Regions from separate parts of the Rhizobium sp. L9 genome, predicted to be linked through region 1. Evidence: predicted binding sites of a transcription regulator. Region 1 holds the regulator's gene; each other region holds the start of a gene.
What was found. The regulator LexA, encoded in region 1, represses DNA repair genes until DNA is damaged. The targets are predictions, from matches to a motif close to TGTTCNNNNTGTGTTCNG.
Positions count from the first base shown of each region.

Region 2: a site for LexA is predicted at 2,661-2,678, ahead of dnaE (DNA polymerase III subunit alpha). Genes of this name have one in related genera too.
Region 3: a site for LexA is predicted at 2,527-2,544, ahead of recA (recombinase RecA). Genes of this name have one in related genera too.
Region 4: a site for LexA is predicted at 2,693-2,710, ahead of CO660_RS15770 (YifB family Mg chelatase-like AAA ATPase). Genes of this name have one in related genera too.

Region 1 is NZ_NWSZ01000008.1:69,297-73,866, reverse strand. It holds gene CO660_RS10170 (ComEC/Rec2 family competence protein) at 75-2,507, shown strand; gene lexA (transcriptional repressor LexA) at 2,488-3,204, opposite strand; partial or broken gene CO660_RS10160 (VOC family protein) at 3,403-4,302, shown strand; gene kdsA (3-deoxy-8-phosphooctulonate synthase) at 4,299-4,570, shown strand, end outside.
Region 2 is NZ_NWSZ01000007.1:36,758-41,327, forward strand. It holds gene dnaE (DNA polymerase III subunit alpha) at 1-2,423, opposite strand, end outside; gene CO660_RS08500 (DUF5680 domain-containing protein) at 2,935-3,399, shown strand; gene CO660_RS08505 (ABC transporter ATP-binding protein) at 3,597-4,280, opposite strand; gene CO660_RS08510 (lipoprotein-releasing ABC transporter permease subunit) at 4,295-4,570, opposite strand, start outside.
Region 3 is NZ_NWSZ01000012.1:65,622-70,191, forward strand. It holds gene CO660_RS14065 (PAS domain-containing sensor histidine kinase) at 1-199, shown strand, start outside; gene CO660_RS14070 (pseudouridine-5'-phosphate glycosidase) at 469-1,395, opposite strand; gene CO660_RS14075 (carbohydrate kinase family protein) at 1,485-2,429, opposite strand; gene recA (recombinase RecA) at 2,659-3,747, shown strand; gene alaS (alanine--tRNA ligase) at 3,903-4,570, shown strand, end outside.
Region 4 is NZ_NWSZ01000013.1:159,906-164,475, reverse strand. It holds gene rsmI (16S rRNA (cytidine(1402)-2'-O)-methyltransferase) at 1-631, shown strand, start outside; gene CO660_RS15785 (YraN family protein) at 621-989, shown strand; gene CO660_RS15780 (cupin domain-containing protein) at 1,109-1,612, shown strand; gene gshB (glutathione synthase) at 1,700-2,647, shown strand; gene CO660_RS15770 (YifB family Mg chelatase-like AAA ATPase) at 2,803-4,335, shown strand.

The sequences.
Region 1 (4,570 bases):
TCAATCGATTATCCTTGCCGGATTTGCTTGAAGGTTGCATTCTTGGGGCCTGGCGGGGTGATCTTGGGCGGGGCATGCAGGAAACGATGACAGCCGAATTGCGGCCGCAAGCGGGCGTCGGTCTTGCCGATCCGCCAGATTTTCCTGCGCCTGCGGTGGTGACTCAATCGGCAAGGACGCAGTCGCAGACCCCATTGCATCGTCGGCTGCTGGCCACCGCCGGGCAATCGCTCCGTGCCGGGGCCTGCATGCTTGGCGAAGAGGCCGATCATGGACGCCTGCTGCTGTTCTCGCCGGTCTTCCTCGGAGCCGGCTCGGCCTTCTGGTTTCTTGCGGCATCGGATTTTCCCCTCGTTGCATCGCTGCTCTGCCTGCTGGTGTCGGCGGCCGCGGTTTTCCTCACCGATCCCAGCCGGCCGGCCTTGCGCGCAAGTTTCATGACGCTGGCACTTTTCGCCGGCGGCATGCTCTCAGCTCAGTTCGAGAGCTGGCGGGCTTCAACGGTGATCCTCGATTCATCCGTGACGACGACGGTGACTGGCCGCGTCGAACGGCGGGAAGGCGACGGGCGCGGGCGCTGGCGCTACATTCTTGCCGTCGCCGGCACCGAGGCGCCGGAGCTGAAACGGCCGCCGAGACGCATCACCGCGATCGTCCGGGGCGCCGATGCGCCTTTCGAGATCGGCGACGTCATCACCGGCAAGGCACGTCTGACGCCGCCGGCAGGCCCCGCACTTCCCGCGCTCAACGACTTTTCCTTCGGTGCCTATTTCGACGGCATCGGCGCCAACGGTTTCTTCTATGGTGCGCCGGAGAAACTCGACTTGGAGGCAGGCCCGCAGGCGGCCAGGTCGACGGCGGACGCCCTGCTCGAATGGCTCTACCAGCTGCGCAGCAGCATCGGCGACCGCATAAGATCGATCCTGCCCGGTGATACCGGCGCCTTTGCCGCTGCCCTGGTGACGGATGAACGGCGCGCCATATCGCACGTGACGACAGAGGCGCTGCGCCAGTCCGGCCTTGCCCATATCGTCGCGATCTCGGGCCTCAACATGGCGCTGTCGGCTGGCATCTTCTTCGTCGGCTTCCGGATGCTGCTCAGCCTCTTTCCCGGCATCGCCCAAGCCTATCCGACAAAGAAGATCGCCGCTGCCGGCGCGCTCATCGCCGTCACCGCCTATTACCTGATCTCCGGTTTCGGGGTTTCGGCCGAGCGCGCCTTTATCATGATGGCCATCATGCTGATTGCCGTCTTCTTCGACCGGCCGTCGATTAGCCTGCGCAATGTCGTTCTCTCCGCGCTCATCATCATCGCCATTTCACCTTCGGAAGTATTGGGCCCGAGCTTTCAAATGTCCTTTGCCGCCACATTGGCCTTGGTATCGGGCTATCAGTTGTGGAAGGACAGGCGTGTCCGCGAAAACGCTTTTCTGAAACTGCCGATCATCAGGCCGGTGGTTGCCGTCGCCGGTTTCTTCGGCGGCGTCTTCCTGACCTCGCTGATCGGCGGCTTTTCCACCGCATTGTTTTCGATCGAGCATTTTCATCGCCTGACGGCTTACGGCCTGCCGGCAAACCTTGCGACGATGCCGATTATCTCCTTCATCGTCATGCCGGCCGGATTGTTGGCGATGTTGCTCATGCCTTTCGGTCTGGACGCTCCGCTCTGGAAGGTCGTCGGATTCGGCCTCGATCTGGTGATTGCGGTTGCCAAGACGGTGTCCGGCTGGGGCGGTGATATCGGCATCGGCCGCTTGCCCGGCTGGTATTTCGCAGTGGCGGTGGCAGGCTTTCTGCTGCTGACGCTGCTGCGCACTCGGCTGCGCCATGTCGGCACATCGATCATCGCCATCTCGACGCTCATCGTGCTGCTTCTGCCGGTTCCCCGGCCGCCGGATCTGGTGATTTCGGAGGATGGCAGTCTGGTTGCGGTCGTCGCGGCTGAGGCAATAGCTTCCAACCGTGAAAACCCGCCGGATTTCATATTCGACCAGTGGCAGAGAGCGCTGGTGCTGCCGACACATGATCCGCCGAAGATGCTGGATGGTCCGGCCATCCCGCCGGAAGGAGAAGGCCGCCGTGTCAGGCTTTCCCGCGATCAGCAGAACGAAGCGAGTGCGGCGATGCGGGCAGCCGCAGCAGGCGGTGAAGCAAACCGTTTTTCCTGCGTCAAGAAGGCTTGGTGCACATCAAGACTTGGCAATGGCCATATCGTCACCGTTATCGACAATGCCGCCTATCTCGGCCCGGCCTGCGATACGGCCGATATCGTCGTGACCTCGGTCCGTCTGCGTTTCAACAGCTGCCGTTCAGGTGGCACGCTTTTCACCGGCGAGACGCTGCGTAGGACCGGCTCGCTCGAATTGCGTTTCGCCGATGCCGGCCTGGAGGTCACCACCGCCTTCGATGCCTTGTCGCGACCATGGATGCGCCATCGCGCCTATGATTGGCGCAATGATCGTTTTACCGATTCCAGCCCATCCGGCGTCAGTGATAGCGACGGATGAGGCCGACGAGCTTGCCCTGCACCTTGACGCGGTCGGGCCCGAAGATGCGGGTCTCATAAGCCGGGTTGGCGGCCTCGAGCGCGATCGAGGCGCCCTTGCGGCGGAAACGCTTCAGCGTTGCTTCCTCGTCATCGACGAGGGCAACGACGATATCGCCGGGACTGGCGGTACTGCCGTTGCGAATGATCACGGTGTCGCCGTCGAAGATGCCGGCGTCGATCATCGAATCGCCTTTAACCTCCAGCGCATAGTGCTCACCGGAGCCGAGCATATCTGAAGGAACGACTATATCGTGGGTGTTGTTCTGGATCGCCGAGATCGGAACGCCGGCGGCGATACGTCCCATGACCGGCACGGAGACGGAGTTGCCATTGTCGGCGACCGGCTTTGGCGCAGCGGGGGCGGCGACCGGCTGGGGCTTACCGAGGCTGCCCTCGATGACGCTCGGCGAAAAACCGCGACGCTGAAGACTGGGGTTATAGGCCTCCGGAAGCTTGATCACCTCGAGCGCCCGGGCGCGGTTCGGTAGGCGGCGAATGAAGCCGCGTTCCTCAAGCGCCGTGATCAGGCGGTGAATGCCGGATTTCGAGGCGAGATCCAGGGCATCCTTCATTTCGTCGAAAGAGGGAGGAACGCCGGATTCCTTCATGCGCTCATGGATGAAAAGGAGAAGCTCCTGTTGTTTGCGCGTGAGCATCGACGTTAGACCCCGTGATTGAAACAAATCCAGAACGGACACTATATGTTCCATATGTGTTCCGCAAGTAGCTAAATTTCCGTAAAAGTTCACGTCAACTCGCTGAGATTTTTATTTTCATTTGCCGGATTGGCGCACATGTCTTGCATTGAGGGAGGTGCTGTCGCACATCTCTTTCCGGTTTCAGGAGGGATATTCATGAACGCGCATTCCGCCAGGTCGCACCCGCTGGATCATGTCGTGCTGCCCGTGGTCAATATCGATCTGGCGCGTGAGAGGCTCGGCAAGCTCGGTTTCACCGTCGCCGCCGATGCGCGCCATCCCTTCGGAACGGAGAATGCCTGCGTCTTTTTCGCCGACAAGACCTATCTGGAGCCGCTTGGCGTGGCGAGTGTCGACGAGAGCGAAGCAGCGGCCCGCCAGGGCAACGTCTTCATCGCCCGCAATCGCGCCTTCCGTTTCCGCTGCGGCGAGGAGGGACTTTCTGCGCTGGCCTTCCTCAGCGAGGATGCCGACCTCGATCATAAGCGCTTCGTCAGCAACGGCGCGAGCGCCGGTGAGATGTTGCAGTTCAGCCGGCCGATGCGGATGCCGGACGGTTCGGAGAGCGTCGGCAGCTTTAAGCTGGCCTTTGCAGCTGATTTGCGCGCCCCCGATTTCTTTCTCTTTACTTGCCAGCGCATCACTTCGTTCCCTACAGATCGCGCCGCGCTGGAGAGACACGCCAATGGCGTGATCGGCATTGCCGAGATCGCACTTTGTGCACCGGACCCGGCGGCATTCGCCGCCTTCGTCGGGCTCGCGATTGGGCAGGCGGCGGTGGAGAAAACCGGTTTCGGCATGAATATCGCGGCATCAAATGCAAAGATCAGCTTGATGACGGCCGGAAGGGCTGGAGGCCTATTTCGAGACCGCTGTCTCATCAGCCGATCGCGGCCTGCGGGGGCGGGCAATCCTCTTCACCGTCATCGATCTTGCCGTGACAGAAGCGCATTTGGGTGCTAACGGGATCACATTCACACGCGCAAGAACAATCGCATTCTGGTGAAGCCCACGCCCGGGCAGGGTGCGCTCTTCGCCTTCGAGGAAACACGATGAGCACCGACACGAATTCCGAAGTCAGGATCGGCGAAGGCGAAGGCCAGGTCACTTTTTCCAATACTGGCCGCTTGTCGCTGATCGCCGGTCCATGCCAAATGGAGAGCCGGGATCACGCCTTCATGGTCGCCGGCACGCTGAAGGAGCTTTGCGGCAAGCTCGGCATTGGCCTCGTCTACAAGAGCTCCTTCGACAAGGCGAACCGTACCTCGCTCTCGGCTGAACGCGGCATCGGCCTGGAAAAGGGCATGGAGGTCTTTGCCGACCT
Region 2 (4,570 bases), on a different contig from region 1:
ATGTCGAGCGTCATCGAGGCGGCGAGGAACTCGACCGGATAATGCGCCTTCATATAGGCCGTCTGGTAGGAGACGATGGCGTAGGCGGCGGCGTGGGACTTGTTGAAGCCGTAGTTCGCAAATTTCGCCAAGAGTTCGAAGATGTTGTCGGCCTGCGGCTTCGAGACGCCGTTCTTGACAGCGCCGACGACGAAGCGTTCGCGCTGCTGGTCCATCTCCGCCTTGATCTTCTTACCCATGGCGCGGCGCAGAAGGTCGGCTTCGCCAAGCGAATAGCCCGACAGGACCTGGGCGATCTGCATCACCTGTTCCTGATAAACGATAACGCCCTGCGTTTCCTTGAGCAGGTGGTCGATCATCGGATGGATCGATTCCAGCTCTTCGTCGCCATGCTTGCGAGCATTGTAGGTCGGAATGTTTTCCATCGGGCCCGGGCGGTAGAGCGCCACCAGCGCGATGATGTCCTCGATGCAATCCGGTTTCATGCCGATCAGCGCCTTGCGCATGCCGGCACTTTCCACCTGGAACACGCCGACCGTCTCGCCGCGCGACAGCATCTCGTAGGTCGGTTTGTCGTCGAGAGGAATGGCCGCAAGATCGACTTTGATGCCGCGCTTGGCGACGAAATCGACGGCGACCTTCAGCACCGTCAGAGTCTTCAGGCCGAGAAAGTCAAACTTGACGAGGCCGGCCTGCTCCACCCATTTCATGTTGAACTGGGTGACCGGCATGTCGGAGCGCGGATCGCGATACATCGGCACCAGCTTGGACAGCGGCCGATCGCCGATGACGATACCGGCGGCATGCGTCGAGGCGTGGCGATAAAGCCCTTCGATCTTCTGGGCGATGTCGAGCAGGCGCGCCACCACCGGTTCCTTCGCCGCCTCCTCCTGCAGCTTCGGCTCCTCTTCGATCGCTTTAGAGAGCGGCGTCGGATTGGCCGGATTGTTCGGCACGAGTTTGCAGATCTTGTCGACCTGACCGTAGGGCATTTCCAGCACGCGGCCGACGTCGCGAAGTGCGGCGCGCGCCTGCAGCGAACCGAAGGTGATGATCTGCGCCACCTGCTCGCGCCCATATTTCGCCTGAACGTAACGGATCACCTCTTCGCGACGGTCCTGGCAGAAGTCGATGTCGAAGTCAGGCATCGAGACGCGTTCCGGATTGAGGAAGCGCTCGAAGAGCAGCGAGAAGCGCAGCGGGTCGACGTCGGTGATGGTCAATGCATAGGCGACGAGCGAACCGGCGCCCGAACCGCGACCGGGACCGACGGGAATATCATGCTGCTTGGCCCACTTGATGAAGTCGGAAACGATCAGGAAGTAACCCGGGAAGCGCATGCGCTCGATAACGCTGAGCTCGAACTCCAACCGCTCGCGGTAATCCTTTTCCTCGTAACCCGGCGACATGCCGAGGGTGGCAAGCCGCATGTCCAGCCCTTCCACCGCCTGGCGGCGCAATTCGCCCGCCTCGGCGCGTTCGGCCTCCTCGGCATCGTCGGTGGCGCCAGTGAAGCGCGGCAGGATCGGCTTTCTTGTCTTCAACACGAAGGAGCAGCGCCTGGCGATCTCGATCGTGTTCTCAAGCGCTTCCGGCAGGTCGGCAAAGAGCTTGGCCATCTCGGCCCGGCTCTTCAGGTAGTGATCCGGCGTCAGGCGAAAGCGACTGTCGTCGGAGACGATGGCGTTATGCGCAACCGCCATCAGCGCATCATGGGCGTCGTAATCGTCGCGGGTCGGAAAGAAGGCCTCGTTCGTGGCGACGAGCGGCAGGTCATGCGTGTAGGCAAGCCTGACGATCTTCTGCTCGTGCCTTTTGTCGTAGGTGCCGTGCCGCTGCAGTTCGACATAGAGTCTGTCGCCGAAGAGACGCTTCAGCGCAAGCAGCCGGGCTTCCGCCTGGCCGGGATGACCTTCCCTGACAGCCGCGTCGACCGGTCCGGTCAGGGCGCCGGTCAAGGCGATCAGACCTTCCGTGCCTGCCTCTCCCAGCCAGGAGGCTCTGACATGTATGGCCTGGTTGCTATCGCCGCCGAGATAGGCGCGGCTGACGAGATCGACCAGCCTTTCATAACCGGCCTCCGTCGCGGCAAGTAGAACGATCGATGGCAGCTTGATCAGGGCCTGCTGACCGCCGCGCTTCTCACTTTCCAATCCGTCTTCCATGTCGATGGAGACCTGACAGCCGATGATCGGCTGCAGGCCCTCGTCCATTGCCTTCTGGGAGAATTCAAGGGCGACGAAGAGATTGTTGGTGTCGGTAATGGCGATCGCAGGCTGACTGTCGCTGGTCGCCTTGTAGAGGATCTTCTTCAGAGGCAGCGCACCCTCAAGAAGCGAATAGGCGGAGTGGACCCTCAGGTGGATGAAGCCCGGCGTGCCGCCGGTCGCCTCACCCATTGAACCCTTTTCCGTCTCCGCCATGATATGCCTTCCCAATCAGCCGAAATGAATCGGATGCATTGTCGGCATTGAGGGCAATGATGTCCAGAAGAAGACCCGCTTGCGAACCGCATGACTGCCATGCGATCCCCTGAAAACTTTAGATCGCGATGACGATCAGCGAGAAGCTGGCAACGAACATTGCGATGGAGGTGAATGCTGCGATATCACGGATCATGTCAGTCATCTGGCTCTCCTTTACTCGTTATGTTTTCAATCTGTTCCATCTATGTTCCTATGTCAACAGGAATCTTTTCCTTTGCGCTTGCGTTTGAAAATGCCGGCTCCGGACTGCGAATCGAACCTCGCTTTCGGCGCTGGCTTTGAACATGCTCCGCGACCGGCTCGACATCGCCTGCCGAACGGATCCGTACAGCGCATTCGATGTCTGATGAACCTGCCCCAAGGCGATCGAGCGATGCACTCTTTTGTTCTTCTTATGTTCTCACCGTTCTGCTATATCCGTATCAGATGAGGCAGGAGGAAGATGATAATGCTCGACACCGTGATGCTGAACGACTTCATCGTAGAGGCGAAGGCCGCGACCTATGTCGGCGGTGGTGTGCCTCGCCCGCCCTGCCGGCCGGGCGCTCACGATATCGGCTACGAGCGCGGCGACTGGTCCTATCTCGACAGCTACTTCGGCGGCACCGATTTCGCCGGCCAGGAAGTGGTGTGGTTGGCCGGCGAACCCGTCTGGGTGATGAATTATTTCGGCCGCGTCGTCGCGTCCGATCTGATCGACGGCAGTGCCGCCGGAACGGTGATCAAGGCGGCGCTGTCGGCAATGTATCGGGAGGGCCGCTTTCTTGGCGGAATGGAATTCGATCATCCGTTCGGCCGCTATGTCGACCGCAGCGAAGGCGGCTGCGAGGGATTCAGCGGCCAGGAATGCATCATGGTCGAGGAGCGGAAGGCCTATGTGCTCGATTATCGCGGTGGGCTGGTTATTCTCTGATGTCCGACCAGGAGGTCGGCGAGATCAGCCCCTCATCCGCATGCCGGCACCCTTTCCCCGCTTGCGGGGCGAAGGGAGATGGCCTTACCCCTCCGTTCCCCACCTACCTCTCGCTGGGCAAGTCCCCTCGCCCCGTTTACGGGGAGAGGGTTAGGGTGAGGGGCAGGTGGTCAACCAAACAGCCATGGATAGCCGTCTCAAAAGTCGACGATCTTGCCGTCCGAAATCGTGACGCGCCGATCCATGCGGCCGGCAAGTTCATGGTTGTGGGTGGCTATGAGGGCGGCAAGGCCGGATTGGCGCACCAGCGCCTCCAGCGCATCGAAGACGTAGCTTGCCGTTTCCGGATCCAGATTGCCGGTCGGCTCGTCGGCAAGAAGCAGCGTCGGCGCATTGGCGACGGCGCGGGCGATCGCGACGCGCTGCTGTTCGCCGCCGGAAAGTTCAGCCGGGCGATGCGAACCGCGATGGCCGATGCGCATATAATCGAGAAGCTGGCCGGCTCGCTCCCGGGCCTCCTTCCAGGACAGGCCGGCGATCAGCTGCGGCATCATGATGTTCTCAAGCGCGGAAAATTCCGGCAGGAGGTGATGGAACTGATAGACGAAGCCGATCTCGCGTCGGCGGATCGCCGTGCGCTTCTCATCGGAAAGGCCATCGCAGGCAAGGCCGTTAATGGTAACCTCGCCGCCGTCGGGATGCTCGAGCAGGCCTGCGACATGCAGCAGGGTCGACTTGCCTGTGCCGGAGGGGGCGACAAGGGCGACGATTTCCCCTTTAGACAGCGAGAAATCCGCACCCTTCAGGATCGTGAGCAGCGTATCGCCCTGCCCGTAATGGCGCTCGACGCCGGTAAGCTTGAGGACGACGTTGCGGTTCATGAATGCGGCATTCCTTATTCGTAGCGCAGGGCCTGCACCGGATCGAGCCTGGAGGCGCGCCATGCCGGGAAGATGGTGGCGATGAAGGAGAGGCTGAGCGCCATGACGACCACCGAGATCGTTTCGCCGATATCCATCTCGGCCGGCAGCTGGCTGAGGAAATAGACCTGCGGATTGAAGATCACCGTGCCGGAGATCCAGGAGAAGAACTGGCGGATGGATTCGATATTGACGCAGACGAGAACGCCGAGCAGCACACCGGCAAGGGTACCGACGATGCCGATCGCCGC
Region 3 (4,570 bases), on a different contig from region 1:
TATGCCCGAAATGGATGGCCCGACGCTGCTGCGCGAGTTGCGTAAGAACTATCCCGACCTGAAATTCATCTTCGTTTCCGGCTATGCCGAGGACGCCTTCGCCCGCAATCTGCCGCCGGATGCGAAATTCGGATTTTTGCCGAAACCGTTCTCGCTGAAGCAGCTTGCCGTGGTGGTGAAGGAAACGTTGGATAGCTGATTACGGCTTGATGGTTTGCGGAGAGGCACACTATGTGGCACTCCCCTCTGCCCTGTCGGGCATCTCCCCCACAGGTGGGGAGATCGGCTGGGCGCGATGGATTCCTCAAACAACTGCCGTATGATTGTTCCGCTACTGTGGCGAGGGAACGATGGTCCGGCTTCTTGCCGATCTCCACCCTAGTGGGGGAGAGGTCCGGCAGGACAGAGGGGGTGCCACACGGCCAACCCTCTCTGAAAATCCTCAAGCCGATAAAACGAATCCACCAATTACTCACCCAACGCCACGGCAATCTCTCCCGCAAGCCGCGCATTGTTTTCCACCAGCGCGATATTCGTCTTCAGGCTCTGGCCGTCCGTCAGGTCGAAAATGGTCGAGAGTAGATAAGGCGTCACCGCCTTGCCGGTGATTTCGTCGCGTTCGGCACTATCAAGCGCCCGCTCGATATAGATCTCCATCTCCTCACGCGCGATTTCGTCGGCTTCCGGCACCGGATTGGCGACGAGCATGCCGCCGTCGATGCCGAGCTGTTCGCGCACCGTCTGGAAATTGGCGATGGCCGCCGGGCTGTTCAGCGAGAGCGGGCTGCGGATACCTGATGAACGCGACCAGAAGGCGGGGAATTCTTCGCTCTCATAGGTGACCACAGGTACGCCGCGGGTCTCCAGCACTTCAAGCGTCTTTGGAATGTCAAGGATCGCCTTGGCGCCGGCGCAGACGACGATAACGTCGGTGCGCGCCAATTCCTCAAGATCGGCTGATATATCGAAGCTTTCCTCGGCGCCGCGATGCACGCCGCCGATGCCGCCTGTGGCAAAGACACGAATGCCGGCGCGGGCCGCCGCGATCATCGTCGCAGCAACCGTCGTTGCGCCGGTGCGCCGTTCGGCGATCGCGAAGGCGAGATCGGCGCGTGACACCTTCATGACCTCCTTTGCCTTGGCAAGCTGCTCAAGTTGCGCAGCTTCAAGGCCGATATGAAGGGTGCCGTGGATGACCGCGATCGTCGCCGGCACCGCGCCCTGTTCGCGAATGATCGTCTCGACGCTGCGCGCCATTTCGATATTGCCGGGATAGGGCATGCCATGGGTGATGATGGTCGATTCCAGCGCCACCAGTGGCGCGCCGCGCTGCTTGGCGCTGGCGACCTCCTTCGAATAGGCGATCGGCAGAAGAGGGGAGATGGGCTTGGTCATGGTCTTGTCCTGTGATCGGCAGAGCATGATACCAAAAGCGTGGGCGGCTTTCGAAACGGCATCTTGCTCAACTCTTTAATTCAGCCGCTTCAATGCAGAATTCTGACCTTGGGAACAAGGGCAAGCGCCTCATTCAAGAGATCCGGAGTCAGATTTTCGTTGACGGCGTGCCGTGACTGCACCGTGAGCGCTGCCGCCGCCGCGCCGTAGCGAACGGCCTCCTCAAGCGGCAGGCCTGATATCAAGGCGGCGAGCGTGCCGGCGGCAAGGGAATCGCCGGCGCCGGTAACATCGGCGACGGTTCCGGCGATTGGCGGCTGCAGCGCCACGGCGCGGTCTTTGCAAATCGCAACGAGCTCGCGCCGTCCGCGGGTGACGACGGCGTTTCTGATGCCGATCTCATTCAGGAGCGGCGGCCAACCGCCCGAATCCTCCGGCTGCAAGCCGGTAACGGCGGCGGCTTCGGCCTCGTTCAGGAACAGATAATCGATATCCCTAATGCAGGGTTTCAGCCGGACCACCTTGGCCGGCGAGATGGCGATGGCCGCAACGGGTTTGGCCAGGGAGTTCGCCTTGGCGACGATCGCCGCGATTGTCTCTTCCGGCAGATTGGCGTCGACGAGAATGAAATCATGGGCGGCGAAGGCCTCGCGCACCCAGCGGATGGACAGGCGCCGCGGCACGAAGAAACGGTAGAGATCCATGTCGGCAAGGGCGATCACGAGGTCGCCGTTCTTCTCGATGATCGCCGTATAGCTCGGTGTCTTGCGGTCGAGGAAGACGAAGGGCCGGTCGTCGATTCCGGCGAAATCGGCAGCTTCGCCGACCATTTCGCCGGAGGGATCGCCGCCGCGCGGCGAGATCATGGTCACGTGAAAACCCAGTCTTGCAAGGTTACGCGCCGCGTTGAAACCGCCGCCGCCCGGCTCCTCGAACCAGGTGCCGGGATTGCTGGCGCCTGGCGCCGTTTCGCCGGAGATGCGGCCACGCCTGTCGATATGGGCACCGCCGAGAACGAGAATCTTTTTCATCAACTTACCCGGGATCATAAAGTGCGAAGGGCGAATCGATGCTCATTGCCCGGCCGCGGCAAAGCTTGCGCAGAGGGTCTAAGCCGTTGCTTTGCATCGATAAAACAAATGTAGAACACGGACCGTTTTACCTTTTTCTTTCAAATGTTTGTGCGCCTATTGCGGGAATGGAACAAATAGGGTACAAACTCGACATTGCTTGAGCGGCTTCAATAACCTAAAGGTGGATCGGATGTCTCAGAATACATTGCGGCTGGTAGAGGACAAATCGGTGGACAAAAGCAAGGCGCTTGAAGCGGCACTCTCACAAATAGAGCGGTCGTTCGGCAAGGGCTCGATCATGAAACTCGGCTCCAACGAGAACGTCGTCGAGATCGAGACGGTTTCGACGGGCTCGCTTGGTCTCGATATCGCGCTCGGAATTGGCGGCTTGCCGAAGGGCCGCATCGTTGAAATCTATGGGCCGGAAAGCTCGGGCAAAACAACGCTTGCGCTGCAGACCATTGCGGAATCGCAGAAGAAGGGCGGCATCTGCGCCTTCGTCGATGCCGAACACGCGCTCGATCCAGTCTATGCCCGTAAGCTTGGCGTCGATCTGCAGAATCTGCTGATCTCGCAGCCAGATACCGGAGAGCAGGCGCTCGAAATCACCGACACGCTGGTGCGCTCCGGCGCCGTCGACGTTCTCGTCGTCGACTCGGTCGCCGCGCTGACGCCGCGCGCCGAAATCGAAGGCGAGATGGGCGACAGCCTGCCGGGCATGCAGGCACGCCTGATGAGCCAGGCGCTGCGCAAGTTGACCGCGTCGATCTCCAAGTCGAACTGCATGGTGATCTTCATCAACCAGATTCGCATGAAGATCGGCGTCATGTTCGGTTCTCCGGAAACGACCACCGGCGGTAATGCGCTGAAATTCTATGCCTCTGTGCGCCTCGACATTCGCCGCATCGGCTCGGTCAAGGAGCGCGAAGAGGTGGTCGGCAACCAGACCCGCGTCAAAGTCGTCAAGAACAAGATGGCGCCTCCCTTCAAGCAGGTCGAGTTCGACATCATGTACGGCGAAGGCGTGTCGAAGACGGGCGAACTCGTCGATCTCGGCGTCAAGGCCGGTATCGTCGAGAAGTCGGGTGCCTGGTTCTCCTATAACAGCCAGCGTCTCGGCCAGGGTCGCGAAAACGCCAAGACCTTCCTGCGTGACAATCCGGATCTCGCCCGCGAGATCGAGCTGGCGCTGCGCCAGAATGCCGGCCTAATCGCCGATCGTTTCCTGCAGAATGGTGGTCCGGATGCCGATGACGGCGATGCTGCCGCGGAGATGTAATTTTCGCGCTTGAACTTGATTTGAAATCTCAGCCGGCCGCATTCCCTCATCAGAATGCGGCCGGTTTTGTTTGTCGGCTGGACAGTGGCGGAGGCGAACGTTAAAAGCCGATGGATTTGAATTTATCTGCCTACGGCAGCATTGAAGGGCATAGAATGAGCGGCGTAAACGACATCCGGTCGACCTTCCTCGACTATTTCAAGAAGAACGGCCACGAGATCGTTCCGTCCAGTCCGCTCGTGCCGCGCAACGACCCGACGCTGATGTTCACCAATGCCGGCATGGTGCAGTTCAAGAACGTCTTCACCGGTTTGGAAAAACGTCCTTATGCAACCGCGACAACCTCGCAGAAATGCGTGCGCGCCGGCGGCAAGCATAACGATCTCGACAATGTCGGCTATACCGCGCGTCACCTGACCTTCTTCGAGATGCTCGGCAATTTCTCCTTCGGCGACTATTTCAAGGAGAATGCGATCGAGCTGGCCTGGAAGCTCGTGACCGAAGGCTTCGACCTGCCGAAACATCGCCTGCTGGTGACCGTCTATTCCGAAGACGAGGAAGCAGCGGCTTTGTGGAAGAAGATCGCCGGTTTCTCCGACGACAAGATCATCCGCATCCCGACCTCAGACAATTTCTGGCAGATGGGCGATACCGGACCCTGCGGACCCTGCTCGGAAATCTTCATCGACCAGGGCGAAAATGTCTGGGGCGGCCCTCCCGGTTCGCCTGAGGAAGACGGCGACCGGTTCCTGGAATTTTGGAACCTGGTTTTCATGCAGTTCGAGCAGACCGAGCCGGGGGTTCGCAATCCGCTGCCGCGTCC
Region 4 (4,570 bases), on a different contig from region 1:
GGCGCTCGAAGCCGGACGCTCGGTGGCGCTCGTCTCCGATGCCGGCACGCCGCTCGTCTCCGATCCCGGCTATCGGCTGGCTCGGCAGGCGATAGCCGCCGGTTACCGCGTCATTCCCATTCCAGGCGCCTCGGCGCCGCTCGCCGCCATGGTTGGTTCCGGCCTGCCGAACGACGCCTTCCTCTTTGCCGGCTTTCTGCCGGCCAAGGACAAAGCCCGCCGCGATCGTCTCGGTGAATTTGCCGCAGCTCCGGCGACGCTGATCTTTTTTGAATCGCCCCATCGCATCGCTGCCACGCTTCTTGCCGCCGCCGATGTGCTCGGCCCGGCCCGGCCGGCTTGCGTCTGCCGTGAATTGACCAAGACCTATGAAGAATTCCGCCGCGGCACGCTTGCCGAACTCGCCGCCCATTACCAGCAGGTGGAAAACGTCAGGGGCGAGATCGTCCTCGTCGTGGGTCCGCCGCAGCCAGCCGAAACATCCGAGGCCGATGTCGAAGCCGTGCTTGCCGACCTCTCGATGTCGATGCCGACGGCAAAGGCTGCGACCGAGGCCGCCCGTCTCACCGGCCTGCCGCGCAAGGCGCTCTACCAGCGCCTGCTGGAGATGAAGGGCGGCAATGGGAGATAAGGAGCTTACCGCCATCAAACGGAAGGCGCTACGCCGCGGCCGCATGTCGGAATATGTCGCCGCCGCCTTCCTGATGCTGAAGGGATACCGTATCCTGGCGCTGCGCCACCGCACCAGGCTCGGCGAGATCGATATCGTCGCCCGCAAGGGCGATCTCGCCGTCTTCGTCGAGGTCAAGGCCCGCCATGGCGAGGCTGCGGCGATCGACGCCGTCTCTGTCGCCGCTCAGAAGCGCATCCGGGCGGCAAGCGATCTGTGGCTCGCCCGCCAGGCGGATCAGGCCCGCCTTTCCCAGCGCTACGATATCGTCGCGGTCATGCCCGGCCGGCTGCCACGGCACTTTCCCGACGCCTTCTGAGCGCTTTCAGCCCGGTCGAGTTTCCGGATTGTTAAAATTTTAGTCCCCCGTTGAACGAGCTCCTTACGACTTTCTGCTACCCACCGTCGCAATAGGGGTTGAGATTTGGGGGTTGTTGCGTGGCCTTGAAGATGATGCTCGCAAGCGCGGTCGCCATAGCGGCGCGCTCGGTGCCGTATATTGCGCTGAAGCCGGCCGGGAAATCCTTCGTCGCCCATGCGAGCGACCATCTGCCGCTGAAATCGACGCCGATCAATCCCGACTGGATCATCAGCGGCAATCCGCAGGCGCGCACCGCCGAACATTCGCGCGGCCATGACGAGGCATCGCTGACAGCAATCTGGGACTGCACGGCGGGCGAATTCCGCTGGTATTTCGGCTGGGACGAGACCGTGATGATCCTCGAAGGCGAGGTCCACATCACCGCCGAGGATGGCACGGAACGAACCTTGCGCACCGGCGACGTCGCCTTTTTCGCCGGTGGAACCTGGGCGAGCTGGCGGGTCGACACTTACGTCCGCAAGGTTGCCTTCCTGCGCAAGCCTTTCCCGAAGCCTTTGGCGATCGCCTACCGTCTGCGCAACATGCTGCGCAACGGCGGCAGCCAGGGCATCGCCGCCTGAAAATTGCGTCCGGCGCAAGCCTTCGATGACCGTTGCGTTTGATGCCGGGCCGACCTACATCTGTCCGGCATTCAGCGAGGGACGGAAATGGCCAAGATCACCAATGTAGCGGTCCAGATGGATCATGTCGCCGGCATCAATATCGCAGGTGACTCCACCTTCGCCATGAGCCTGGAAGCGCAGGCGCGCGGCTACAGGCTCTTCCATTACACCCCCGAGCGCCTGAGCTTTCGCGACGGCAAGCTCTTTGCGAGCGTCGAGCCCATGGTGCTGCGCGACGTCAAGGGTGATCATTTCGAGCTTGGCGCGCCCGAGCGCGTCGATCTCTCGACCATGGATGTGGTGCTGCTGCGCCAGGATCCGCCCTTCGACATGGCCTATATCACCTCGACGCATCTGCTCGAGCGCATCCACCCGAAGACGCTCGTTGTCAACGATCCGGCTTGGGTGCGCAATTCGCCGGAGAAGATCTTCGTCACCGAATTCTCCGACCTGATGCCGAAGACGCTGATCACCAAGGATCCGGCCGAAATCCGCCGCTTCCGCGACGAGATGGGCGACATCATCCTGAAGCCGCTCTATGGCAATGGCGGCGCCGGCGTTTTCCATTCGACCCGCGACGACCGCAATCTCTCATCGCTCTTGGAAATGTTCGGCCAGCTCTTCCGCGAGCCCTTCATCGCCCAGCAATATCTGCCCGACGTGCGCAAGGGCGACAAGCGTATCATCCTCGTCGACGGCGAGTTCGCCGGTGCGATCAACCGCGTGCCGGCCGAACATGACAGCCGCTCCAACATGCATGTCGGCGGCCGCGCCGAGGCGACCGAATTGACGCCGCGCGAGAAGGAAATCTGCGCCCGCATCGGCCCGGCGCTGAGGGAACGCGGCTTCCTGCTCGTCGGAATTGACGTGATCGGAGATTACATGACCGAGATCAACGTAACCTCGCCGACAGGCATCCGCGAGGTCAGGAAGTTCGGCGGCGCCGATATAGCAAGCCTGCTCTGGGACGCGATCCAGCGCAAGCGCGGCTGAGGCCGCGATCGGGTACAACCGCGCCCGCCACCGATTATCTGCCTGCGTTCTTTTATTGTTCTTGTTTTAGTCCTGCTTCCGTGCAAGATTGCAACCGCTGGCTTTCAACGGCCACAGGGGCGGTCTCTAAGAGTTTGCGGGACAAGGGTGGGCATATGGTCGCGCGTGTCAGTACAGTGGCATTCCAGGGCATCGAAGGCGTGCCGGTCGAGGTTCAGGTCATGATCGCGCCCGGCAAGGTCGGCATGCAGATCGTCGGCCTGCCCGACAAGGCGGTGGCCGAAAGCCGTGAGCGCGTGCAGGCCGCCCTTCATGCCTCCGGCCTTGCGCTGCCGGGCAAACGGGTGACCGTCAATCTGGCGCCCGCCGATCTGCCGAAGGAAGGCTCACACTTCGATCTGCCAATCGCACTCGCGCTGATGGCGGCGCTCGGCGCCATTCCTGGCGACGCGCTGACCGATTATGTCGTCGTCGGCGAACTCAACCTCGACGGAACGATCGCCGCGATCGCTGGCGCGCTGCCGGCCGCGATCGGCGCCAATGCGCTCGGCAAGGGGCTGATTTGCCCGGCCGAAAGCGGCGCGGAAGCCGCCTGGGCCGGCGCCGAGGTCGATATTCTCGCCCCGCGCAGCCTGATTGCCCTTGCCAATCATTTCCGCGGCACGCAGGTACTGTCTAGGCCGGAACCGTCGATCCGCGCCAATGCCGCCAACTTGCCCGACCTTGCCGAGATCAAGGGCCAGGAAAGCGCCAAACGCGCGCTCGAGGTGGCGGCTGCCGGCGGCCACAATCTCCTGATGGTCGGGCCTCCCGGCTCCGGCAAATCGATGCTGGCGTCGCGCCTGCCGTCGATCCTGCCGCCGCTTTCGGCCGCCGAACTGCTTGAAGTGTCGATGGTCCATTCGATCGCCGGCCAACTCACCGGCGGCAAGCTTTCCGATCGCCGGCCCTTCCGCACCCCGCACCACTCCGCCACCATGGCCGCCCTTGTCGGCGGCGGGCTGCGCGCCCGTCCCGGCGAAGCCTCGCTTGCCCATCACGGCGTGCTTTTCCTCGACGAGTTTCCCGAGTTCACGCCGCAGGCGCTCGATGCGCTGCGCCAGCCGCTCGAAGGCGGCGAATGCGTCATCGCGCGTGCCAATCACCGGGTCTCCTATCCGGCAAAATTCCAGCTGATCGCGGCGATGAACCCCTGCCGCTGCGGCATGGCCGGTGAGCCCGGCCATACCTGCGCCCGCGGCCCGCGCTGCATGAGCGATTATCAGGCCCGCATCTCCGGACCGCTGATGGACCGCATCGATATCCGCATCGACGTGCCGGCCGTCTCCGCCGCCGACCTCATCCGTCCGATGGCGGCCGAGGCCAGCGCCGACGTTGCCCGCCGCGTCGCCCGCGCCCGCGAGATCCAGCAGGAGCGCTTCGAGCGCGCCGGCGCTGGGGATATCGGCACCAATGCCCGCTGCTCCACCGCGATGATCGAAAAGCTCGCCGAACCCGATGCCGCCGGCCTGCAGCTCCTGCGCGATGCCGCCGACAAGATGAAATTCTCCGCCCGCGGCTACCACCGCGTCCTCAAGGTCGCCCGCACGCTTGCCGATCTCGACGACAAACCGACAGTGGGCCGTTTGCATCTCGCCGAAGCGATCTCTTATCGGATCGCCGGGGAAAGATTAACGGCGGCGGCGTGAGAAGAAGGACGGACGCGCGGAGTATGAGTCGTCAGACTGCCCACCAATTCGCCGATCGCGTTGCGCTGATGGCTGCCACGCAGCAAAATCGCCACTGAGCGCTGCGGATTATGAATTATATGGCCGTCCGGCTATAGCGGCGCGCTGCCGGCAGCGGTCGGCGCGATGGTCTTGGCCGGGGCTGGTTTGCCGAACGCGGTACCGAAACTGGCTAAGGCGCCGATATAAGCGTCCC